DNA from 4 places in the Mesorhizobium sp. M6A.T.Cr.TU.017.01.1.1 genome. Region 3 is predicted to be linked to each of the others. Evidence: predicted binding sites of a transcription regulator. Region 3 holds the regulator's gene; each other region holds the start of a gene.
What was found. Region 3 encodes PhoB, which activates phosphate uptake and scavenging genes when phosphate is short. Its sites were predicted from a motif close to TGTCATNNANCTGTCAT; they were not measured.

Region 1: phnF (phosphonate metabolism transcriptional regulator PhnF) is a predicted target of PhoB. The motif match lies at 4,107-4,123, and genes of this name have one in related genera.
Region 2: EOB36_RS11965 (YdcH family protein) is a predicted target of PhoB. The motif match lies at 1,826-1,842, and genes of this name have one in related genera.
Region 4: EOB36_RS29705 (PhoX family phosphatase) is a predicted target of PhoB. The motif match lies at 2,785-2,801, and genes of this name have one in related genera.

What each region holds. Positions count from the first base shown of each region.
Region 1 is NZ_RZTA01000020.1:27,664-33,695, forward strand. Features, by position in the region: gene phnK (phosphonate C-P lyase system protein PhnK) at 158-934, opposite strand; gene EOB36_RS09120 (alpha-D-ribose 1-methylphosphonate 5-phosphate C-P-lyase PhnJ) at 931-1,842, opposite strand; gene EOB36_RS09125 (carbon-phosphorus lyase complex subunit PhnI) at 1,839-2,951, opposite strand; gene phnH (phosphonate C-P lyase system protein PhnH) at 2,953-3,564, opposite strand; gene phnG (phosphonate C-P lyase system protein PhnG) at 3,564-4,025, opposite strand; gene phnF (phosphonate metabolism transcriptional regulator PhnF) at 4,148-4,891, shown strand; gene EOB36_RS09145 (zinc-binding alcohol dehydrogenase family protein) at 5,233-6,032, opposite strand, start outside.
Region 2 is NZ_RZTA01000029.1:8,995-15,026, reverse strand. Features, by position in the region: gene EOB36_RS11980 (transporter substrate-binding domain-containing protein) at 1-504, opposite strand, end outside; gene EOB36_RS11975 (IclR family transcriptional regulator) at 631-1,434, shown strand; gene EOB36_RS11970 (YdcH family protein) at 1,468-1,671, opposite strand; gene EOB36_RS11965 (YdcH family protein) at 1,912-2,091, shown strand; gene ispG (flavodoxin-dependent (E)-4-hydroxy-3-methylbut-2-enyl-diphosphate synthase) at 2,436-3,689, shown strand; gene EOB36_RS11955 (lytic transglycosylase domain-containing protein) at 3,694-4,563, shown strand; gene EOB36_RS11950 (class I SAM-dependent methyltransferase) at 4,655-5,392, shown strand; gene EOB36_RS11945 (LysR family transcriptional regulator) at 5,669-6,032, shown strand, end outside.
Region 3 is NZ_RZTA01000003.1:31,289-37,320, forward strand. Features, by position in the region: gene pstA (phosphate ABC transporter permease PstA) at 1-314, shown strand, start outside; gene pstB (phosphate ABC transporter ATP-binding protein PstB) at 327-1,142, shown strand; gene phoU (phosphate signaling complex protein PhoU) at 1,179-1,886, shown strand; gene phoB (phosphate regulon transcriptional regulator PhoB) at 1,903-2,592, shown strand; gene EOB36_RS01550 (ROK family protein) at 2,627-3,874, opposite strand; gene xylF (D-xylose ABC transporter substrate-binding protein) at 4,142-5,182, shown strand; gene EOB36_RS01560 (sugar ABC transporter permease) at 5,328-6,032, shown strand, end outside.
Region 4 is NZ_RZTA01000141.1:1,493-7,524, reverse strand. Features, by position in the region: gene EOB36_RS29710 (phosphatidylglycerol lysyltransferase domain-containing protein) at 1-308, opposite strand, end outside; gene EOB36_RS29705 (PhoX family phosphatase) at 693-2,714, opposite strand; gene EOB36_RS29700 (hypothetical protein) at 2,922-3,260, shown strand; gene EOB36_RS29695 (phosphatase PAP2 family protein) at 3,273-3,974, shown strand; gene EOB36_RS29690 (helix-turn-helix transcriptional regulator) at 4,177-4,446, shown strand; gene EOB36_RS29685 (SulP family inorganic anion transporter) at 4,574-6,032, shown strand, end outside.

The sequences.
Region 1 (6,032 bases), on a different contig from region 3:
CTGCCGGCCATCTCCCCCTCAAGGGGGGAGATCGGCTGTCGTATTCGGTTTCGCCATTCTCCTGCGTTGCAGAAGGGGCGAGGCATGAAAGCTGCTAATCTCCCCCCTTGAGGGGGAGATGGCCGGCAGGCCAGAGGGGGGTGACTTGGCGCCATCGTCAAACCTGCAAAATCGAGGAAACCAGCAATTGCGTATAAGGCGCGCGCGGATCGTCGAGCACGCGGTCGGTGAGGCCGCTTTCGACGACGCGGCCATCCTTCATCACCATCATGCGTTGCGATAAAAGCCGCGCCACCGCGAGGTCGTGGGTGACGACGATGGCCGCGAGGCCAAGATCGGTGACCAGCCCGCGCAACAAATCGAGCAGGCGTGCCTGCACCGAGACGTCGAGGCCGCCGGTCGGCTCGTCCATGAACACCAGCCGCGGCCCGGTGACCAGGTTGCGGGCGATCTGCAGGCGCTGGCGCATGCCGCCGGAGAAGGCGCGCGGCTCGTCGTCGATGCGGTCTTCGTCAATCTCGACGCGCGACAGCCAGTCGACGGCAGTGGCGCGGATTTTTCCATAGTGACGGTCGCCCACCGCCATCAGCCGCTCGCCGACATTGGCGCCGGCGGACACCGTCATGCGCAGTCCGTCGGCGGGGTTCTGGTGGACGAAGCCCCAGTCGGTGCGCATCAGGAAGCGGCGCTCGGCCTCGCTCATCCGGTAGAGCTCGCGAAACTGGCCGTCGCGCATGCGGTAGCTGGCGGCGCCGGAACTCGGCAGCAGCCGGGTCGACAGGCAGTTGAGCAGCGTCGTCTTGCCGGAACCGGATTCGCCGACCACCGCCAGCACCTCGCCCGGCCACAGGTCGAAGGTGACGTTCTCGCAGCCGACGCGCGAGCCATAGAATTTGGAGAGCGCTGAAACGCGCAGCAGCGGCTCGTCGGTCATTGCGCCGGCTCCGTTTTTTCCAGGGCAAGAGGGGTTTCAGGCGCAAGGCGGCCGCGATGGCCTTGTTCGCGCCGCTTCTCGCAATGATCGGTGTCGGAGCACACGAACATGTGGCCGCCATGATCGTCGAGGATGACCTCGTCGAGATAGACGTTCTCAGCCGCGCACAACGCGCAGGGCTGGTCGAAGGTCTGCACCTCGAACGGATGGTCCTCGAAGTCGAGGCTGACCACATCGGTGAAAGGCGGCAGCGCATAGATGCGCTTTTCGCGGCCGGCGCCAAATAGCTGCAAAGCCGGCGAACGATGCATCTTCGGATTGTCGAATTTCGGCGTCGGCGAGGGATCCATCACATAGCGGCCCTCGACCTTGACCGGATAGGCGTAGGTGGTGGCGATGCGGCCGTGCCTGGCAATGTCCTCGTAGAGCTTCACATGCATGAGGCCGTATTCCTCCAGCGCATGCATTTTCCGCGTTTCGGTCTCGCGCGGCTCGAGGAAGCGCAAAGGTTCGGGAATCGGCACCTGAAAGACCAGCACCTGGCCTGATGTCAGCGGATGTTCTGGGATGCGGTGGCGGGTCTGGATGATGGTCGCCTTCGCCGTCTCGGTGGTGACGGCGACATTGGCGACCTTCTTGAAGAAGGCACGGATCGAAACCGCATTGGTGGTGTCGTCGGCGCCCTGGTCGATGACTTTCAGCACATCGTCCGGGCCGATGATCGAAGCGGTGACCTGGACGGCGCCAGTGCCCCAGCCATAGGGCATCGGCATTTCGCGTGAGGCAAACGGCACCTGGTAGCCGGGAATGGCGATGCCCTTGAGGATCGCCCGGCGGATCATCCGCTTGGTCTGCTCATCGAGATAGGCGAAGTTGTAGGTGGCGATGTCGGTCGGTTGTGCGGTCATTCCGCTGCCTCCCTTTTCTCCTCGGCTTTGCCGGCGTTTTCGCGAGCATCATGCTCGGCGCGCATGCGGCGCACCAGGTCGAGCTCGGCCTGGAAGTCGACATAGTGCGGCAGCTTCAGATGCTCGACGAAGCCGGTCGCCTGGACATTGTCGGAATGCGAGATGACGAACTCCTCGTCCTGGGCTGCGGCGACGACATCTTCGCCGAATTCCGAAGCACGTAACGCCCGGTCGCACAGCGCCATGGCCATCGCCTTGCGCTCGCTCTGGCCGAAGACGAGGCCGTAGCCGCGGGTGAATTGCGGCGGCGCCTTGGCTGAGCCCTTGAATTGGTTGACTATCTGGCACTCGGTGACACGCACGGAGCCGAGCGGTACGGCGAAGGGCAGCTCCGGCACGTCGAGTTCCAGCTCCACCTCGCCGATGCGAACCTCGCCGACGAAGGGATGGTTGCGGGCATAGCCGCGCTGGGTGGAGTAGCCGAGCGCCAACAAAAAACCCTCGTCGCCGCGTGACAGCGCCTGCAGGCGGATGTCGCGCGCCATCGGGAATTCTAGCGGCTCGCGGGTGATGTCGCCGGGGACATGGTCCTGCGGCATGTCGCCGTCGGGCTCGATCAGGCCTTCGCGGGCGAGGATGGCGGAGACACGGGGCATGGCTTCCGCCTCGCTGGCACGCTGCTGCGGCTCGGCGACGTCGCCGCCCGCGGCAAGCTCGGGATCGAGCAGCCGGTGGGTGTAGTCGAAGGTCGGGCCGAGAAGCTGGCCGCCGGGAAGATCCTTGTAGGTCGCCGAGACACGCCGCTCGACCAGCATCGCGCCGGTGTCGATCGCCCGTGTGTAGCCGAAGCGCGGCAGCGTCGTGCGATAGGCGCGAACCAGGAAGATCGCCTCGATCATGTCGCCGCGCGCCTGGACGATGGCGAGCGCCGCCAATTCCCTGTCGTAGAGCGAGCCTTCGCTCATCACCCGGTCGACACCGAGCGCCAGTTGCTCGACGATCTGGTCGAGGCGAAGCGCCGGCACGGAACGGTCGCCGCGCCGGCGGTCGGCGAGCAGGCTGTGGGCGTTGGCGATGGCCGCTTCGCCGCCTTTTACCGCGACATACATATCACGCCTCCATCGTCTTGATGCGCGTCGTGCGCGGCAGGCAGGCAACGCCGTCCGGGGTGGCGAGGACGATGTCGACGCCACGCGGAAAGCGTTGGTTGTTCTGCTTCCACTGTTCGACGAAATGGCGCGGCATCTGCGCCGGCGCGATGCTTGCAGTCTTTTCGATGCCGGGACCTTCGAGCAACAGAGGGGCACCTGAAACGAGATCGCCGACTTGCAGGATCAGCGTCGTGGAGCGGTCGGGATAATCCTGGGTGCCTTGTGAGAAGCCGTCGAGCGCCATCATTTCGGCCGGCGTGGCGATCAGCGCGAAATGCGCATCGGCCGGCGTGTTGGCCAGGGGCGCGCCGGTGTGGAAGCCGAGCCAGGATTTCACCGCTACTGGGGCCTGCAAAACGGGGTCGAGCCACAGCGGCGTGTCGTTGTCGCACAGCGCCAGCGCAATGGCGCCCGCGGTGGCTGATAGCGGCGCCGGCGGGCGGGCAAAGACCGGCAGAGGCTGCAGGGTGCCCGGCCGCGCCATTGCGTCCATCACGGCGCGGAACACCGTCTGGGCGTCGAACACCGGATCGGCAAAGCCGCCTTCGATCGCTTGGGTTACGATGTCCATCAGTCTTCTCCGCGTACCATGGTGAAGAAATCGACCTTCGTTGCCGCCGTCTCGGCGCGACGCCGTTCACGTGCGCTGGCCAGTGCGGCCTGCAGCGGCGCAATGAGTTTGGTCTCGACCTCACGGCGCAGGGCAGGGTCCTGCCAGAGCGCGTCGGCGATCGCCGCCAGTTTTGCTTTCTGCCTGTCACGGCCCAGCGCGTAGCAGTGGCCGACCTGTCCGGAGGCGAGCCGGACGGTAGCGCGGGTGACCGTCGCCTCGCCAACGTTGAACGGCGCGCCGCCGCCGCCGATGCGGCCGCGCACGGTGACCAAGCCGGTTTCGGGGCCGCGCAGGAGTTCCGCCTCAGAAGGCAGGCCGGCTTCGTTCCACAGCCGGACGATATCGTCGCCGGTCGATTGCGCCAGCGTTGCCATAACGGCCTTGCGCTGAGCCTGATCGCGCGCTTCCTGTCCTCGCATGGTTAACATTCCCTTGCATCGAAAATTTGTCTATTGATATAGACAATTATACAAATTATACCTATTATCTAATGCGTGTCTATGACGGGTGCATGACACGGGCGAAAAGATCGGGGCAAGACATGATCGGGCAGCCCAGCAGCATAGAGCGGCGCAGCGGCGTCTCGCTGTGGCGGCAGATCGCCGATCAAATCCTGCGTTCGATCGCCGTCGGCGACTTTGCCGAGAATACCGCGCTGCCGCCGGAAGTCGCGCTGGCCGAGCGCTATGGTGTCAACCGCCATACGGTGCGCAGCGCCATCGCAGCACTGGTGCAGGATGGCGTGCTCAGGGCCGAGCAGGGGCGCGGCACTTTCGTGCTTTCGCGCAAGCGCCTGTCCTATCCGATCGGCGCCCGCACCCGTTTTTCGGAGGGCTTGCAAGGGCAAGCGTCTGAGCGCCGCAGCGTGCTGCTCGAGTCGGCGGTCGAGCCGGCCAGCCGGCGTGTCGCCGAAGGCTTAGGTCTAGCCAAGGGTTCCAGCGTCATCCGCCTTGAGACACGCGGTGAAGCCGATGGACAGCCGGTCTCGCGTGCCACCGGCTGGTTCGATGCAAAACGCTTCGCAGGCATCGAGACCGCTATCGCGGAAACTGGATCGGTGACCGCTTCGCTCCAGCGTTTCGGCATCAGTGACTATCTCAGGCAATCGACGGTGCTGTCGGCGCGCCACGCGGATGCCGCCGACCTTGCCGATCTCGATCTGCAGCCCGGCGCCATCGTGCTGGTCACGGTCGCCGTCAACGTCACGCCGGACGGCCAGCCGATCCAGTTCGCCGAAACGCGGTTTCCGGCTGAGCGCGTCGAGCTCAAACTGTCGGCGCTGTAGGTAGTGCCGGCCTTATACGAGACCGTGATTTATCTGACCCACGCTGATATCATACCAGCTCGGTCGCGCTTACATGTCAGCGGTTTGGCGTTTGAGGACCGCCTTCCCCCACTCCGTCTCGGCTTCGCCGAGCCACCTCTCCCCCCTCCGGAGGGAGAGGAAGGGAGCCCGCTGACGGCGAGAGAAGTAGGGAGTCTGGTTGAGGAGCGTTGGCTGCAATAGGCTCGCACCCTTCCTCTACCCCGTCGCTCGGGGGAGAGGTGGCTCGGCGAAGCCGAGACGGAGTGGGGGTCGACCTGCGCGGGGCGTTGTCATTCGGGCCGGGCTCACCGCCTGCCGTGTTATGACCCGACTTCGATCACCGCCTTGATCAGGCCGGATTTCTCATGCGCCCAGCGGGCGAGGTCGCGCGGCGTCTCGCCCAGCGTCGTGCGATGGGTGACGAGCTTCGCCAGCGGCACGGCGCCATCGCGGATCGAGGCGGCGACATGGTCGAAATCGGCGCGCAGCGCATTGCGGCTGCCGATCAGCGTCATTTCGCGCTTGTGGAATTCGGGATCGGAAAAGACGATGTCGTCCTTGACGACACTGACCAGGACCAGCGTCCCGCCATGGGCGACATGGGCGAAGGCCGACTGGACGGACTGGGTGTTGCCGGTGGCGTCGAAAACCACGTCAAAACCTTCGCCGCCGGTCGCCTCCCGCACCAGATCGGTCGCAGACGTCCGCGAACCGTCGAGGGTCGCGAAGCCGAGTTCGCTAGCGGCGAAATCCAGCCTCTCCGCGCTCATGTCGAGCAGCGTCACGTCGAGACCGGCGATGCGGGCAAACAGCGCCGTGCCGAGCCCGATCGGCCCGGCGCCAATGACCAGGGTGCGCGCGCCTGGCTGTGCCAGCGAGCGCCGCACGGCATGCGCTCCGATCGCCAGGAATTCGACGGCGGCGGCATCGGCAAGCGACAGGCCGTTTGCCGGATAAAGATTTTGCGCCGGCACCAGGATGCGTTCGCACATGGCGCCGTCACGATGCACGCCGAGCACCTCGATCTTCACGCAGCAATTCGGTTTTCCTTGCCGGCAGGCGATGCATTTGCCGCAAGCGAGATAGGGGTTGATGACCACCGGCTCGCCGACGGCCAGAT
Region 2 (6,032 bases), on a different contig from region 3:
GATGGAAATACGCGTTGCCGAACCGCCGGCAAGCAGCTTGTCGAAGGTCTTGTTCTCGGCGGTCGGAAGGGTCAGCAGAGCGATGCCTTCGACGTAATAGGGCCGCGAGAAGTTGATCAGCTGCGAGCGCTGGGCGGTCATGGTCATGAACTGGATCGAGATGTCGACCTTGTTGGTGGTCACATTCGGAATGCGCTGGGCCGGATCCTGCATGACGAAATCGACCATGGTCGGATCGTCGAAAAGCCCCTTGGCAAGAATGCGCCCCATGGTGATGTCCATGCCGACGAGTTCGCCGGCATCGTTCTCGAAGTGCCAGGGTGCGTTGGTGCTGCCGGTGCCGACGATCAGCTTGCCGCGATCGAGAACAGTACGCAGCAGGCTGTCCGGCGCCGCTTGCGCCGCCGCCTTCTGAACATCGACCGTTGCTGCTGCGCCCATCACTCCGGCCGTTGCAAGCCCGGCCATTTTCAGAAATTCACGTCTTTTGGATGTGTCGTTCACGGCGACCTCCTTCGTGTTGTGTTCCCCTTTGGATGAGCAACATGCGTCGTTGCAATGAACGTGATTGTCCCTTACAAGAGACGCATGTACTCTATACAAGACAGATACTAACATCAGGAGCCGGTAATGCAAGATGGCAATGCCTTGGCAGTTCGACCGGACGCCGGCCTGGACGAAGACAGGGCATCGGGCTCTCGCGAGAAGGGTCTCAACCGGGTGCTCCAGATCCTGGAGTTTCTCCACACGACCCAGCGTGCGATCGGGATTGGCGATCTCGCCAAGGCAGTGAATGCGCCTCGCTCGACGACCTACACGCTTGTGCGCTCGCTGGTCGATGCGGGCCTGCTGGAAATGGCCGGCGACGGCAATCGCGTCTATTTCGGAAAAAAGCTTTACCTCTACGGAATGGACTATGTGCGCGGCAACGACCTGCTCAGGAGAGGGCGGCAGGAGGTCGACAATCTGTCGCGCGAGACAGGCGAGACCTCTGAATTGTGCATGCTGCAAAGCGGCCGCTACACAATCGTCCATTCAAGTCCGGGCACCAGGCCGTTCCGGATCAGCTCGGCCACAGGTCTGCAGATCCCGCTTCCCTGGACCGCTTCGGGGCGGTTGCTTCTCGCCGGTTTCGAAAGGGCCGTGATCGAAGACATGGTGTCCGAAGACGATCTCGTCCTGCCAGACGGCCGCAGATTGCTGCTCGACGACTTCATAGAAGATATCGCCGTGGCTGGCGGTGTCGGCTACTGCGTGACCTCGGGTCTTGTCGACGCCTACACAAAATGCCTTGCCGCGCCGGTCTTTTCAGCGCCCGGCAAGGTCGAGGCGACGATATGCCTTGTGGTTCCCATCGACACTTCCGGAGAAAAGACCGACGATCTCATCGCCATGCTGCGCGAACGCGCTGCGAGGCTTTCGATCACAGGATGAGCAGGTTTGCCGAGTCGCCAAGTGGGAATTCGCTCACGCGATGATGTCGGGGATGATCCGGTCTTCCAGCGCCATCAGCCGGTCTTTCAGGAATAGTTTTTTCTTCTTCATGCGCTGGATCTGCAGCGGGTCGCAGCCCATGGCGATCATCGCGTTGATGGCCGCGTCGAAATCGGCGTGCTCTTGCTTCAGCCGAGAATATTCGAGGCGGATATCGGCCTGTTCCTGTTCGGACATTATCTACCGTCTGCACGTCTGCGGCGCCCAAAAATGGGCCTGATTGGGCGGGGCCGGGGGCTCTCTTGCACCGGCGCGCAGCCAATATCACATTTCACATTGTCGTGGAATGCTACCACGCAGCATTCGACATCGCTGCCCGATGGTGGCACACTGTCATTATGCCGTCACAGAAGCGAGCCTGCGGTGGACACGCCTTGACGGCTGCAATCGAGGAAACCATGAAAGGGAGAACCAATCATGTCTCTTGCATCCCATCTTGATGAGTTGCAGCGGAAACACGGCGACATCGAACGCGAAATCGATGACGCGATGAATCATCCATCAGTGGATGACCTCGAAATCGTGAATCTCAAGCGGCGCAAGCTGGCACTCAAGGACGAGATTGAAAAACTGAAAGCGAAACCGACCACGCATTGACGCTTTTCCTCGAATAGCTGCGCCGGTTTCGGCGCACGAGCATCTTTCCGGTGGCGGCCATGCCGCCGGAGCGCTGCTTCACACGACTCGGAGATGGTTCCGGCCGCCAGCGGCACGGATACGATGGGCTGTTTGTCTCCTCTCCCGTTATCGATTTGGTAGGTCTGCCTGCCTGTCGCCATTGACAAGCCATCTTTGCTCCTCCACCTCATGCCCGGACCTTCTACAGCGCCGCGCGCCCTTTCGGGCGCGCAAAGGACACTGTATTTTGATTTTTGCGCGTGATCCTTTCCGGAAACCGATTCCGGGATTCGGGGTGATGCGCTAACAAAGGGCAGCCGGCCATGACCGGATATTTTTCCTCTCCCTTCCCGCGCCGCACGTCGGTCGGTGTCGATGTCGGCGGCGTGATGGTCGGCGGGGGTGCCCCTGTCGTCGTTCAGTCGATGACCAACACCGACACCGCCGATGTCGACCAGACAGTCGCTCAAGTTGCGGCGCTGCATCGTGCCGGCTCCGAGATCGTGCGCATCACCGTCGACCGCGACGAGAGCGCTGCCGCCGTGCCCGCCATCCGCGAGCGGCTCGAACGGCTCGGCATCAACGTGCCGCTGGTCGGCGATTTCCACTATATCGGCCACAAGCTGCTCGCCGACCATCCGGCTTGCGCCGAGGCGTTAGCCAAGTACCGCATCAATCCCGGCAATGTCGGCTTCAAGGACAAGAAGGACCGGCAGTTCACTGATATCGTCGAGATGGCGATCCGGCACGACAAGCCGGTGCGCATCGGCGTCAATTGGGGGTCGCTCGACCAGGAGCTTCTGACCCGGCTGATGGACGACAACCAGCGCCAAGGCTTTCCGCTGACCGCGCAGGAAGTGACGCGCGAGGCGATCGTGCAGTCGGCGATCCTTTCGGCCGAAATGGCCGAGGAGATCGGTCTTGGCCGCGAGAAAATCATTCTGTCGGCCAAGGTTAGCGGTGTGCAGGACCTGATCGCCGTTTATACCGAGCTTGCCACCCGCTCCAACCACGCGCTGCATCTTGGCCTCACCGAGGCCGGCATGGGTTCAAAAGGCATCGTCGCCTCGTCCGCAGCGATGGGCATCCTTCTCCAGCAAGGCATTGGCGACACGATCCGCATCTCGCTGACACCGGAGCCGAATGGCGACCGCACCCGGGAGGTGCAGGTATCGCAAGAACTCCTGCAGACCATGGGGTTCCGGCAGTTCGTGCCGATCGTCGCCGCCTGCCCCGGCTGCGGCCGCACGACCTCTACCGTGTTCCAGGAACTCGCCCAGAACATCCAGGCGGATCTGCGCAAGAACATGCCGGTGTGGCGTGAAAAATATCCCGGCGTCGAGAACCTCAAGGTCGCGGTGATGGGCTGCATCGTCAACGGTCCAGGTGAATCCAAGCATGCCGATATCGGCATTTCTCTGCCCGGTACCGGCGAGACGCCGACGGCGCCGGTATTCGTCGACGGCAGGAAGGCGGCGACGCTGCGCGGCCCGTCGATTGCTGCGGACTTCGAGAAAATGGTCGCCGACTATATCGAGCAGCGGTTTGGGCAACTTGGCAAGGCCGCGGCGGAGTAGATCTATGCGGCTCCCTTGGGCGACGCCGGTCTTGCTTGGTGGGTTTGTCTTGCTTTGTGGGCTGGGCTGGGTGACAGCCGTCCAGGCCGATCCGCCGCGCCCCGCCAAACAACGACTGCTCGACCGGGTTTGCAACCTGATCGAGGCTCATGCGGACCAAAACGGTCTGCCCAAGGACTTCTTTGCCCGGTTGATCTGGAAGGAAAGCCGCTTCGATCCCAGTGCGGTCAGCCCGGTCGGCGCCGAAGGCATTGCCCAGTTCATGCCGGGTACAGCCAAGATACGCGGCCTCGCCAATTCCTTCGATATCGAGCAGGCCATCCCGGCCTCGGCAAAATATCTCGCCGAAATGAAAACCGGCTTCGGCAATCTCGGCTTGGCCGCCGCCGCCTACAATGCCGGTGAAAGCCGGGTGTCGCGCTGGCTGAGTTCTGGCGGTTTCCTGCCGATGGAGACCGAAAGCTACGTTCTGGACATCATGGGCGAGCCAGCCGACAGGTTCACCGACACCGCCTATGCCGGCACCATCCGGCCGCTCGACAAGAAAGCGAGCTTCGCGGTCGCCTGCCGCAAGCTGCCGGTCATCAAGTCCCAAACCGTGGCCATGGCGTCGATCAACATCAAGCCGTGGGGCGTGCAGGTGGCCGGCAATTTCCGCCGCGCCGCGGCGCTCAGTCAATGGAATGGTGTGAAGCGCCGGTTTCCGGCCTTGCTTAAGGGCCAAAATCCGGTGGTCAGCCGGGTGCGCTCGCCGATCGGCAGGCGCGGCATCTATGCGGTCCGGATCGGCGCCGACTCCAAAGCCAAGGCCGACAACATTTGCCAGAAACTGCAAAGCGTCGGCGGTGCATGCATTGTGGTGCGGAACCGGTGATGGGTACCGACCGATTTGCCCGACAAACCATCGAAGCTGCGCTTTGACTCCACGAATTCTGCTGCTCCACGGCTCCAACTCCAGGCCTTCCATGACCGACCGTCTCTACAGCGATCCCGACCTCGCCCAGTTCTACGATATCGAGAACGAAGGCGGCGTCGACTTCGACTATTGCGTCGGCTTTGCCAAGGGTGCCGGATCGGTTCTCGACCTCGGCTGCGGCACCGGGCAATTGGCCGCCGCGCTCGCCGATCGGCGTAATGTGACCGGTGTCGATCCGGCGCCGGCGATGCTCGACATCGCGCGCCGCCGAGCCGGCGGGCAGAGGGTCGACTGGGTCGAGGCCGATGCGCGAACCGTCCGGCTCGGACGACGCTTCGATCTGGTTCTTTTGACCGGGCACGCCTTCCAGGTGTTTCTGACGCCGAAAGATCGAGAGGCGGTGCTTGCCACGATCGCTGCTCATCTGGCTCCCGATGGGCGCTTCATCTTCGACACGCGAAATCCAGCCACCGAGGAATGGCTCGAGTGGACGCCGGAAAGGTCCGAACGGGACCTGAGTCATCCCGGATTGAGCACCGTAAGAGCGTGGAACGATTTCCGGCGCGATCCCGCTACCGGTGTCGTCACCTACTCGACCCATTATGAAATCCCCGACAGCGGGCGGGTGCTCAGCGCCGAATCGAAAATAGCCTTCCCGACAAAGGAAAGCCTTGCGGGGATGATGGACCAGAGCGGGCTGGTCGTCGAAGAATGGCTCGGCAACTGGCAGGGCGAGCCGTATGGCCCGGCCTCGCCGGAAATCATCCCGATTGGCCGGTTGCGCTAGCCCGGACGTTGCTTCGCTCTGGGCGTTTTCCCATCTTTTGCGGTGACCGGTTGAGCACGCCGATAATCCGGAGACACCACCGCCCGATTGCGGCGCTGCGCTGACGACGTGCCCACCGATGCAGCTCGTGACCATCGCGCAGGTTTGGCTGTTCTGAACGCATCGCACTCTCCTCACCAGCATTTCGGATGCTGAGGAGGGAATCATATTATGTATCGCAAATACTGATAATTGGTGATAATTTCCGTTCATCTGTGACGAATTGGAATAGATATCATGGACCGACAGGAAACGATGGGTGTGTTCCTGTCAGTTGTCGAGGAAGGCGACTTCTCGGCAGCGGCACGCCGGCTGCGGATGACCCCATCGGCCGTCAGCAAAATCATCGGTCGCCTTGAGTCCCGCCTTGGCGTGCGCTTGTTGCAACGCTCGACGCGGCGCATCAGCTTGACAGCGGAAGGCAGCAGCTATGCCGATAGCGCTCGCCGGATCCTGAACGACATCAAAGAGGCTGAAATCGCGATTAAACCCGGCGCAGAACCGCGCGGCCGGCTGCGCGTCAGTCTTCCGAGCGCCTTCGGCCATCGTCTAATCGTGCCGATGCTACCGGCTTTCATCGATCGCTATCCGGCCATTGAGC
Region 3 (6,032 bases):
AGACCGTATTCCATCACGTCCTGCCGCTGGCGATGCCGGGTATCATGACCGGCACCATCCTCGGAATGGCGCATGCGCTGGGTGAAACCGCGCCGTTGCTGATGATCGGCATGGTCGCCTTCATCGTCGACATTCCCGGTGGCTTCACCGATCCCGCGACGATCCTGCCGGTGCAGATATTCATGTGGGCCGATTTTCCTGAAGCGGGGTTCCAGCAGAAGACTTCGGCGGCGATTTTGATTTTGCTGGTATTTTTGGTCATCATGAATGCCATCGCGGTGATACTGCGCAGGCGCTTCGAGCGGCGCTGGTAAGGAGTAGAGGATATGAACATCATGACGGAAGCCAGCGTCGAGCAGAAACTGAGTAGCGGAACCAACGAGCCTTCGATCAAGATGAAGGGCGAAAAGGTCTCCGTTCATTACGGCGAGAAGCGAGCTCTGTTCGACGTGGATCTCGATGTCCGCGAGAACCAGGTGACGGCGTTGATCGGCCCATCGGGCTGCGGCAAGTCGACCTTTCTGCGTTGCTTGAATCGAATGAACGACACGATCGACATCGCGCGGGTAAGCGGCAAGATCACGCTCGACAACGAGGATGTCTACGACCCGAAAATCGATGTCGTCGAGCTGCGAGCTCGCGTCGGCATGGTGTTCCAGAAGCCGAACCCGTTTCCGAAGTCGATCTACGAAAACGTCGCCTACGGTCCGCGCATTCACGGTCTGGCCAGGAGCAAGGCGGAGTTGGACGGCATCGTCGAATCGAGCCTGAAGAAGGCCGGCCTGTTCAACGAGGTCAAGGATCGCCTGCTCGAGTCGGGCACTGGCCTTTCCGGTGGCCAGCAGCAGCGTCTGTGCATTGCGCGCGCCATCGCTGTGTCGCCGGAAGTGATCCTGATGGACGAGCCTTGTTCGGCGCTCGATCCGATCGCCACCGCCCGTGTCGAGGAACTGATTGACGAACTGCGCCAGAACTACACGATCGTCATCGTCACCCATTCGATGCAGCAGGCAGCGCGTGTGTCGCAACGCACGGCGATGTTCCATCTCGGCTATCTGGTCGAGGAGGGCGCGACCGACAAGATGTTCACCAACCCCGACGACAAGCGCACCCAGGACTACATCACCGGCCGGTTCGGCTAAGCGGTCCGGCGAATTTTCGAGCACGAGGACAGTATCATGGGTGAACATACCGTCGCATCTTTCGACGAGGAATTGGAGCACATCGACAGGCTGATCCGCGACATGGACGAGCTCGCCGCCGCGATGGTCGCAGCGTCGATCCGCGCGTTGCTTGCGTCAGACAATGCGATGGCGCAGCGCGTCGTCTCGGATGACGCCATCATGGATGCGCGGCAGCGCGAACTCGACGACAGCGCGATCACGCTGATCGCCAAGCGGCAGCCGATGGCGCAAGACCTGCGCGCCGTGGTTGGCGCAATCCGGATGGCCGGCGATCTCGAGCGCATCGGCGACCTGGCCAAGAACATAGCCAAGCGGGTCAGCGCCGTCGGGCAGAGCGCCACGCCGCGTAATCTCTCGCACGGTATCGACGCGATGGCGGATCTCGTTCTCGAGCAGCTCCGCGGCGTGGTCGAGCACTATGTGTCGCGCAACGCCGGCGCGTTGAAAGAGCTGCGCGCCGCCGACGAGAAGATCGACGTGAAATACACGGCGGTTTTTCGCGAACTCCTGACCTACATGATGGAGGACCCGCGCAACATCACCGCCTGCACGCATCTTCTGTTCTGCGCCAAGAATCTCGAGCGTATCGGCGATCATGTCACCAACATCGCCGAAAACGCCTACTATGTCGTGACCGGGCAGCAATTGCCGGCGGATCGGCCGAAGCTCGACGAAACGACGATGTCGGCGTCGGCGACATGACAGGGGTAACCGGCCGATGATCGCGCCGCGCATCATGGTGGTGGAGGACGAAGAGCCGCTGGGCGTCCTCCTTCGCTACAATCTGGAATCCGAAGGCTATCAGGTCGAGGTGGTGACGCGCGGCGACGAGGCCGAAATCCGGCTTCAGGAAAACGTGCCCGATCTTCTGGTGCTCGACTGGATGGTGCCGGCGGTTTCGGGCATCGAGCTTTGCCGTCGCCTTCGGGTGCGTCCCGAAACCGAGCGGCTGCCGATCATCATGCTGACCGCGCGCGGCGAGGAAAGCGACCGGGTGCGCGGCCTCTCGACCGGGGCCGACGACTATCTGGTCAAGCCGTTCTCGACACCGGAATTCATGGCCAGGGTCAAGGCGCTGCTGCGCCGTGCCAAGCCCGAAGTGCTGTCCAGCGTGCTGAAGGTCGGTGACATCATGCTCGATCGCGAATCGCACAGGGTCTATCGCAAGAAGAGCGAGATCCGGCTCGGGCCGACCGAATTCCGGCTGCTCGAATTCATGATGCGGCACCCGGGTCGGGTGTTCTCGCGCAGCCAGTTGCTCGACAATGTCTGGGGCGAGACGATCTACATCGACGAGCGCACGGTGGACGTCCATGTCGGCCGGCTGCGCAAGGCGGTCAACAATGGCCGCATGCCCGATGTCATCCGCACCATCCGCGGCGCGGGCTATGCGATCAGGGAAGACTGAACAGACTGCCTGAATTCAAGCTGCGTTCTTCCATTCAGGCCACGTGCTTCCTGGCCGTGCCGGACTTCCCTTGCGCGCCCGGCGCGAAAATCTCCTGGTCGACGAAGCTCAGCGCCCGCATGGCGCAGCCTTCGCGGATCAGCGGCAGCTCGTTCGGCTCGGTGTCGAAGGAAATCGAACCCGAATACTGACCGCCGGCGGTCTGAGCGATGGCCTCGCGCAGGGCCGGCTCGATCAGGTCGAAGGCGGCAGCGCTGGCGCCGACCATGGCGACCGGCGCCGGATCGATCAACGCGAACAGGCTGCCGAGCCCGAAGCCGAGCGCTTCGCCGGCCTTGCGGTAGGCTTCGCGCTCCGGTCCGTCCGTCTGGCGCGCCCGGGCCGCCAGTGCCCGCATCTCGGCGTCGCTGACATCGGCGACCGGCTCGGCGTTCTCGCTCAACTGCCTTGCATTGCGCCAGATGGCGTAGTTGCCGGCATAGGCCTCGACGCAGCCGCGCCGCCCGCAGCGGCAAAGCGCGCCGCCCGGCCGGTGGATCATGTGGCCGAATTCGCCGCCTGAGGAATGGGTGCCGGTGAACAGTTCGCCCTTCAGCACCAGCCCCATGCCGATGCCGTGGGAGAGCAGGATGGCGATGAAATCGTCGCGGTAGCGATCCGGGTCGCGCCAGCGCAGCGCCACGGCCATCATGTTGCAATCGTTCTCCATGATGGCCGGGATGCCGAACTCACGTTCCAGAATGTCGGCGAAGGCAATGTTCGTCTGCGGCGTGATCGGCGACCACAACATGGCGCGCGCATGGGAATCGGTGATGCCCTGGATCGCCAGCGCGATGCGGGCGACGCTTTGGATATTGAGATCGGGATCTTCGAGCCGGCGCCGGACGATGGCGACACATTCGTCGATCAGCTCGTCGCGCGACATGGTCAGCGTGTCCAGCCGGCGCTGTTCCTCGGCGACCACTTCTCCAGCATAATCGATGACGGCGACCGAAAGGAAATTCAGCGACAACACGACGGCCAACACCGCCGCCGCTTCCGGATTGAGGCTGAGGCCGACCTGCGGCCGGCCGCGTTTCAGCGAAACGGTCTCGCTCGCCTTGCTCTCGGTCAGGATGCCTTCCTGGATGAGGTCGGAAGAGATCGCCGATATGGTCGAATGGCTGAGGCCGGTGGTCGCGGCGATCTCGGTTCGCGACGGCTGGCCTGCCCGGCGTACGGCCGAAATCACCATCGCCCGGTTGCGCCGACGCAAATCGTCATGACGGATTCCAACCGACATCCTTTGCTTCCTCCCTCTTGCCGTGGCCGCTCATGAACCGGAAGCCGTCGGTAGCGTCCGACAAATACTGGCAGAAGCAGAAGGCCCTGTCATTGTTTATTCCGGGGCTCGAAAAAAGTCGGCAGGGACATCAAAATCCATCAGAATTGATGTTGACAGCGCTTCGGCGTTGGACCAGTATTTTTTCGAGGCTCGAAAAAATAGAGCCTTTGTGCCGGCCTTCGGGCCAGTTTGGTCGCGCCGTATCGCGGCGCAGGGAGGACTATCATGAAGAGATTCGCAGCCGCCATCCTGGCGGGGGTCGCCATGTCGCTGACGCTCGCGTCGGTCGCACAGGCGAAGGACAAGGTCATTGGCGTTTCGTGGTCGAACTTCCAGGAAGAGCGCTGGAAGACCGACGAAGCCGCCATGAAGACAGCGATCGAGGCCGCCGGCGACAAGTATATTTCCGCCGATGCGCAGTCCAATCCCGGCAAGCAGCTGACCGATGTCGAGAGCCTGATCTCGCAGGGCGCCAACGCGCTCATCATCCTTGCGCAAGATGCGTCGGCCATCGGGCCGGCGGTGCAAAAGGCGCTGGACGAAGGCATTCCGGTCGTCGGCTATGACCGGTTGATCGAGAACAAGGACGTGTTCTATCTGACCTTCGACAACCAGGAAGTCGGCCGCATGCAGGCCCGCGAAGTGTTCAAGGTGGCGCCGGAAGGCAACTACGTCTTCATCAAGGGCTCGGGCGCCGATCCGAATGCCGATTTCCTGTTCGCCGGCTCCATGGAAGTGCTCAAGGATGCCATCGACAGCGGCAAGATCAAAAATGTCGGCGAGGCGTATACCGACGGCTGGCTTCCCGCCAACGCCCAGAAGAACATGGAACAGTTCCTGACCGCTAACGACAACAAGGTCGATGCGGTGGTTGCCGCCAATGACGGCACCGCCGGTGGCGTCGTCGCGGCGCTGACGGCGCAAGGCTTGGCCGGATCCGTCCCGGTGTCCGGCCAGGACGGCGACCATGCAGCGCTGAACCGCATTGCGCTCGGCACACAGACCGTATCGGTGTGGAAGGACGCGCGAGAGCTCGGCAAGAACGCCGCCGAGATCGCCTCGCAGCTTGCCGATGGCAAGCAGATGACCGACATTGCGGGCGTCAAGGACTTCACCACGCCGGGCGGCAATGCCGTCAAGTCGCTGTTCCTGACGCCGATTGCCATCACCAAGGACAATCTCAACGTCGTCATCGACGCCGGCTGGATCAAGAAGGACGAAGTCTGCGCGGGTGTCGCCGCGGGCAGCGTTGCGGCCTGCAACTGATCTGGATCATTTCGCAAGGAAACGAACGCCGCGGCTGTCAGGCCGCGGCGTTTTTCGAGAGGCTTTCCGCTTCAAATGACCGTGGAAAGCAAATAGCATTCTGTTCCGGCATCCGCGCCAGACGGCAACCCGGTCGGAGGACATCATGACCGACACGGCATCCAACCCACCGGTCGCCCACACGGCCGAAGACCGGGCGCGCGAATCCGAGCTCAGCGCCATCGGACGGTTCCTCAAGGCAACCGAGCTCGATATACGCATGCTCGGCATGGTCGGCGCTCTGCTGGTCATCTGGGTTGGAATTCACATCCTGTCGGGTGGGCTTTTCCTCACGCCGCGCAATCTCTGGAACCTGTCGGTGCAGACCTCCTCGGTGGCGATCATGGCGACCGGCATGGTGCTGGTCATCGTGATGCGCAACATCGATCTTTCGGTGGGCTCCGTCGAAGGCGTGATCGGCATGGTGATGGGCGTGGCGCAGGCCGAATTCCTCATCCGCGTCATGGGGCTCCAGGTGGGAAATCCCTGGATATGGATTATCGCATTGGCTGCCGGTGTGGTGCTCGGCCTCATGATAGGCGCGCTCCAGGGCTTCATCATCGCCTATCTCGAGGTTCCGGCCTTCATCGTGACGCTGGGCGGCTTGCTGATCTGGCGTGGCATGGCGTGGCTGATGACGAGCGGGCGCACCGTCGCGCCGCTCGACGCCACGTTCCAGCTCATGGGTGGCGGGCCGCGTGGCTCGATCGGGGCAACCGCAAGCTGGATCGTCGGCGTTCTCGCCTGTGCGGCCGTCGCTTTCATGCTGCTCAACGGCCGGTCGCAGCGCAAGCGGTTCAAGTTTCCGCTG
Region 4 (6,032 bases), on a different contig from region 3:
CCGATCTGCACGAACCACGGGTTACCGGCGGCCTCGACGAAACGCCTGATGTAGTCGGGCCGATCGGGCGGGTGAGCCACCGGGTCGCCAAGCGCGAAATGGTGCTTCATCTTGGTGCCGAAGGCGATGTAGCCGTCAGCGTCGCCGAAATAAGAAAGGTTGCGCTGGACGGCGGTCGAATAGGCGAGCGAAAAATCGCCATGCCGGCGCACCAGCGCCAGGCGCTCGACATGCGTCAGCTCCCGCCGCTCTACCTTCGGCGCTGCGCCTTCGAGCAGGCGGTCGAAATGAATGCGCAAGGAGGGCATGGTCGAGGTTCCGCGTGCCGCGCTTCGCTATTGGGAATACCCGCCAGCCCGCGGGCTTCGAATCAGTCGCATTGGGCGGTCTGATTGTCGATCATATCGCGCATGTCCCCTTTGGAGCGCAACCGGCGTGGTGAGCACCGATGAATTGGTGGCAGCGAGAACGGAACGGAAGCCCATCAATCGGGCATAAACTGGCAATTGGGCATAAAAAGGAGAGGCTTCGGTCGCGCCGAAACCCCTCCTTCACGATTTGTCAGCGTGGACCTTGGAGCGAGATGAGCTCTAGAGCGCCTCATCGTTTCACGGAAACGCCGAACCGCTCTATCTCTTTGTTTTTGCGCAATTCCGGACGGAAAACCGTTTCACACTTTTCCTGGAATTGCTCTAGACCGCAATCTTGCCGCCGCCCTGTTTGGTGATGGCGACGACCGACGGCCGCACCGGCATGTCGGGCTTGAAGTCGGGCCAGCGGGTCGACAAGTCCTCATAGTAAGAGGGACGGCCAAAAGGCTCCCAGTCTTCGCCGCCATCGGCCGGATGCTGGACGGCGACGAAAGCGGTCTGGTCGTCCGGCGTGAATAGCGGGCCGCACATTTCGGCGCCGATCGGCACGCGGAAGAACAGCTTTGATGTCGCCCGCGCCTCGCCTTCGGTGTCGACCGCCCACAGGCCGTCGGTGCGGCCGGTCGCCTTCGGGCCCTGGCCGTCAGTCGAAACCCAGAGCCGGCCGGCCGCATCGATCGCGCAATTGTCCGGCATGCCGAACCAGCCATTGGCGGTCGTTGCGGTCGAGAAGGTGGCGCCGACTTCGGCCACGGCGGGGTCGCCGCATTTCAACAGCACTTCCCACTTGCCCTTGGCAGCAGTGAAATCGCCGCCGTCCTCGACGATCTCGATGATGTGGCCGAAGGCGTTTTCGGCGCGCGGGTTGGCGGCGTCGACCTGGTCGGCCTTGCGTTTCGAATTGTTGGTCAGCATGACATAGACCTTGCCATTGGCGGCATTGGGTTGGATATCCTCGGGGCGGTCCATCTTGGTGGCGCCGAGCAGGTCGGCGGCACGGCGGGTCTCGATCAGCACGTCGGCCTGGCTGGCAAAGCCGTTCTCGGCGGTTAGCGGACCCTGGCCAAAGACGACTGGCAGCCATTCGACCGACCCGTCCTCGGCGAATTTGGCGACATGGAGCGTGCCGTCGTCGAGAAGATCCAGGTTGGCGGCACGGTCCTCGGCGTTGAATTTGCCTGTGGTGACGAATTTATAGACATAGTCGAAACGCTCGTCGTCGCCGAGATAGAAGACGACACGGCCATCCTTGGCGACGATCGATTCAGCACCTTCATGCTTGAAGCGGCCCATGGCGGTGCGCTTCTTCGGCGTCGAAGTCGGATCGTTGACGTCGACCTCGACGATCCAGCCGAAGCGGTTGGCCTCGTTCGGCTCCTTGCCGAGGTCGAAACGGTCGTAATGCGCCGCCCACTCATAGGCGCCCTCGGGAATGCCCAGGCGCTTGTAGTTGGCCGCTTCCGCGTGACCGGCCGGCAGTTCGCCCGAGAAATAGCCGTGGATATTTTCCTCGGCCATGACATAGGTGCCCCAGGGCGTGACGCCGCCGGCGCAATTGTTGACGGTGCCAATGACCTTGGTGCCGGTCGGGTCGGCATTGGTCTTGACGCGGTCGTGGCCCGCGACGGGGCCGGACAGCGCGATCTCGGTGTTGGAGGTGATGCGGCGATTGAGCTTGCCGTCGCGCACCACCTGCCATTTGCCTGATACCTTGCGGATCTCGACGATGGTGCCGCCATGCGCGGCCATCTCGACATCGACCTGTTCCTTGCTCAGCGGCGCCTGCTTGGCCTCACCATCGACGATGGTGACGAGGCCCGGGAACATCAGATGCGGGTTGGTGTATTCGTGGTTGACCACCAGCAGGCCATGCTCGGCCGAGCCGTCGAGCGGGATGTAGCCGACATAGTCGTTGTTGTAGCCAAACTGTCTTTCCTGAGCCTGCGCCGACTGTTTAGTCGGATCGAATTCCGGCGAATCGGCAAACAGCGGATCGCCCCAGCGCAGCAGCACGTCGGCGTCATAGCCCGGAGCGACATGATGCTTGTCGTCGACACCTGCCTCGACCTCGTCGAACGTGAAGGCCGAGCCGCCGGCGGCGCGGGCATCGTCGGCGAGGATCAGCGCGAGCGGGCTGACGGTGACGGCGATGGCGGTTGCCGCGAGCGATCCCTGTAGAAAACCGCGGCGCGAGAAACGCGCGGCGATGATCTCGCCCATCGTCTTGTTGTCAGTGGGATTGGTTCCTGGCCCATCGTTTTCCTCGAGCAGACTGGTGCGGAACTGGGCGTCGGGGGAGCGATGTTCGGTCGAGCGATGTTCAGTCGAGCGATGTTCAGTCATGGGGGGCTTGCCTCTGGCTTCTTTGGGATGGCTGGAGCGTCTTGCTTGACTGACCGCGTATCGCCGGGAGATCACAGTTTGATGACGTTGCCGGCCAATTTCCAGCCCCGATTTCATGTCCATGATCAGCCCCGCTTGACCGCGACCGATGCTTCGGAAACAAGATCTGCTGCAGGCGCGGAAGCACCGCTTCGAGAGGGACAAAAAGTGAGTTTTTGGGGACTGGGGCAGCTCGGCATTTCTACAGTGATCTTCCTGCTGGCGGCGACGGCGGCGAAGCAATGGGGACTGGCGCCGAGCCTCGGCAAGATCGTTCTGACCTTGGCGCTCTATTCGCTGGGCAATCTGATCATGCTGAGGCTGATCCGTGAATTCGGCATGTCGGTGTCTTTCAGCCTGTCGGCGGTGATCCAGCTGGTGTCGGTGAACGTCGTGGCCCTGGTCTTCTTCGGCGAGCGCGTCAATGCGTTGCAGGCGACTGGCATCGTGCTCGCCGTCGCAGCTGTGGCGCTGATAACGCTCGGACCCTATCTGCAAAAATTGTAATTGCGAGGGTCGATGAAGAATACCGCAAACAAGTTGCTCAACTGGATCGAATTCCCGGTGCTGCTGGCCGGACTGGTCATCGCCGGCGGATTGTGGGGGTTCGAGGAGCTGATGGAGGTGGCGCGAGACACCACGCCGCACGCCTTCGATACGGAAATCCTGCTCGCTTTCCGTGAAGCGGGCCAGCCTGACAATCCGATCGGACCGCCATGGCTGGAAGGAGCGATGCGCGACCTCACCAGCCTCGGCAGCGCCAGCGTGCTCGTGCTGACCACTGCTGCGGTGATCGTTTATCTGCTGCTGATCCACAGACCGGGACCAGCGTTTCTCGTTTTCGTGGCAGTGGCGGGCGGGCAGGCCCTGTCGAGCACGCTGAAGCTCGGAATCGACCGGCCGCGCCCCGATCTGGTCTCGCATCTCGCCGACGTGGCGACGCTTTCGTTTCCGAGCGGCCATGCGATGCTGTCGGCGGTGACATATTTGACGCTGGGCAGCATGGCGTCGCGCTTCCTGCCTGGGCGAACGACCAAGATCTATGTGTTGGCACTTGCGGTGCTGACGACCCTGCTGGTCGGCATCAGCCGCGTCTATCTCGGTGTTCATTGGCCGTCCGACGTGCTGGCCGGCTGGTGTGCCGGCTTCGCCTGGGCGATGCTGTGCTGGCTGGCCGCACGGACGCTACAGCGATGGCGCGGGCACACCGACGGCGGCTGAACCGGCCGTCAGAACGACGCTGCGGCTAATTCTCCTCGAATTTGCGGCGCCCGAGGGCCTACTGTCCTAGCTGGCACGCAAGCTCTGCAGGACACAACCGATCTTGGTGCGTGCATGTCTGACATATGCATCATGATGCTTGAACCATCAAAATGATAGTATTATGCATGGGAATGCAGACTCAGACGGGGGTTTTTAGCCGATGATCACTGCCGCGCAGATGCGCGCCGCAAGGGCGCTGGCCGGCATCGATCAGAAGACGCTCGCCGAGCGCGCCGGGGTTTCACTTCCAACCATTCAGCGCATGGAAGCGAGCGACGGCGTGGTCAGGGGCGTGGTCGATACGCTGATGAAGGTCATCCAGGCCCTCGATGGGGCCGGCGTGGAACTGATCGGCGAGAACCAGGCCAGCGAGCGCGGTGGCAGGGGCGTGCGCCTCAAGCCGGTCGTGCCGCGGAACCCGCCGGGCTGAGCCGACAAAGTCGCGACGGCGACCGCCGACAGTCCTGCCGACGATCCCGCCGCCTTCTTGGTTTTATGCATGCCCCAAAACCGCTCAGCATTTTTGGGCGACATGCATCAGGAGCGGAAGGTAGTCCATGGATCGAACCCGGCGGGCAATTCATCAACCGGCCCAAAGTCCGGCAAAGCCGGCATTTTCCGAACTGTTCACACCGAAGCTGGTGACGGTGCTGCGCGAGGGCTATACGCTTGGGCATTTCAAGGCCGATGCGATCGCCGGATTGACCGTGGCCATCGTGGCGCTGCCGCTGTCGATGGCGATCGCGATTGCTTCCGGCGTGACGCCGGAGCGCGGCCTGTTCACCGCCATCGTCGGCGGTTTCATCGTCTCGGCGCTCGGCGGCAGTCGCTTCCAGATAGGCGGTCCAGCCGGCGCCTTCATCGTGCTGGTGGCGGCGACGGTCCAGCGCGAAGGCATCGATGGGCTGCTTCTGGCGACGATGATGTCCGGCGTTTTCCTGCTCGCCATCGGCTATCTCAGACTCGGCACCTATATCAAATTCATCCCCTACCCGGTGACCGTCGGCTTCACCGCGGGCATCGCCATCATCATCTTTTCCGGACAGATCGTCGAACTGTTCGGGCTGAAGCTCGCCGGCAACGAGCCCGGGCCACTGCTGCCGAAGCTCGTGGCGATCGGTGAGGCCGCCGGCACGCTCAACATATCGGCGACGCTGGTGGCGGTGCTGACCATCGCCACCATTGTCGGGCTGAAGCGGTGGCGCCCCGGCTGGCCGGGCATGCTGATCGCCGTCGGGCTCGCCTCGCTGGTCGTGGCGCTGCTGGCGCTGCCGGCGGAAACGATCGGCACGCGCTATGGCGGCATTCCGCGCAGCCTGCCTTTTCCGGCGCTGCCGGCGCTCAGCCTCGACAAGGCGATCGCGGTGCTGCCGGACGCCGTTGCCTTCGCGCTGCTCGGCGCCATCGAATCGCTGCTGTCGGCCGTGGTCGCCGACGGCATGACGGGACGTCGGCACCGCTCCAATTGCGAACTGGTGGCGCAAGGGTTCGCCAACATCGCCTCCGCCCTGTTCGGCGGCATCTGCGCCACAGGCACCATTGCCCGCACCGCGACCAACGTGCGGTCCGGCGCGCATGGGCCGGTTTCGGGCATGTTGCAATCGCTGTTCCTGCTTGTCTTCATGCTGGTGGCGGCGCCGCTGGCCAGCTACATCCCACTCGCAGCTCTTGCCGGCGTGCTGGCGGTGGTGTGCTGGAACATGTTCGAAAAACAGGCTTTTGCCACCCTGCTGCGCGCCTCACGCGGCGACGCACTGGTGCTGATGGCGACCTTCCTGATCGTCGTGTTCCGCGATCTTACCGAAGGCATCATCGTCGGCTTCGCGCTGGGCTCGATCCTGTTCATCGACCGTATGGCCAAGAGCATCGCCGTGGAGACCGACCTGCCGCTGGTGCAGGACGATGTCGCTGACGGCAGCAACGGTGGCGGCGCCTATGATTCCAGCGAGGCGAGCGACGCCGATACCGTCGTCTACCGGATCTCTGGCGCATTCTTCTTCGGCGCCGCTTCGACCG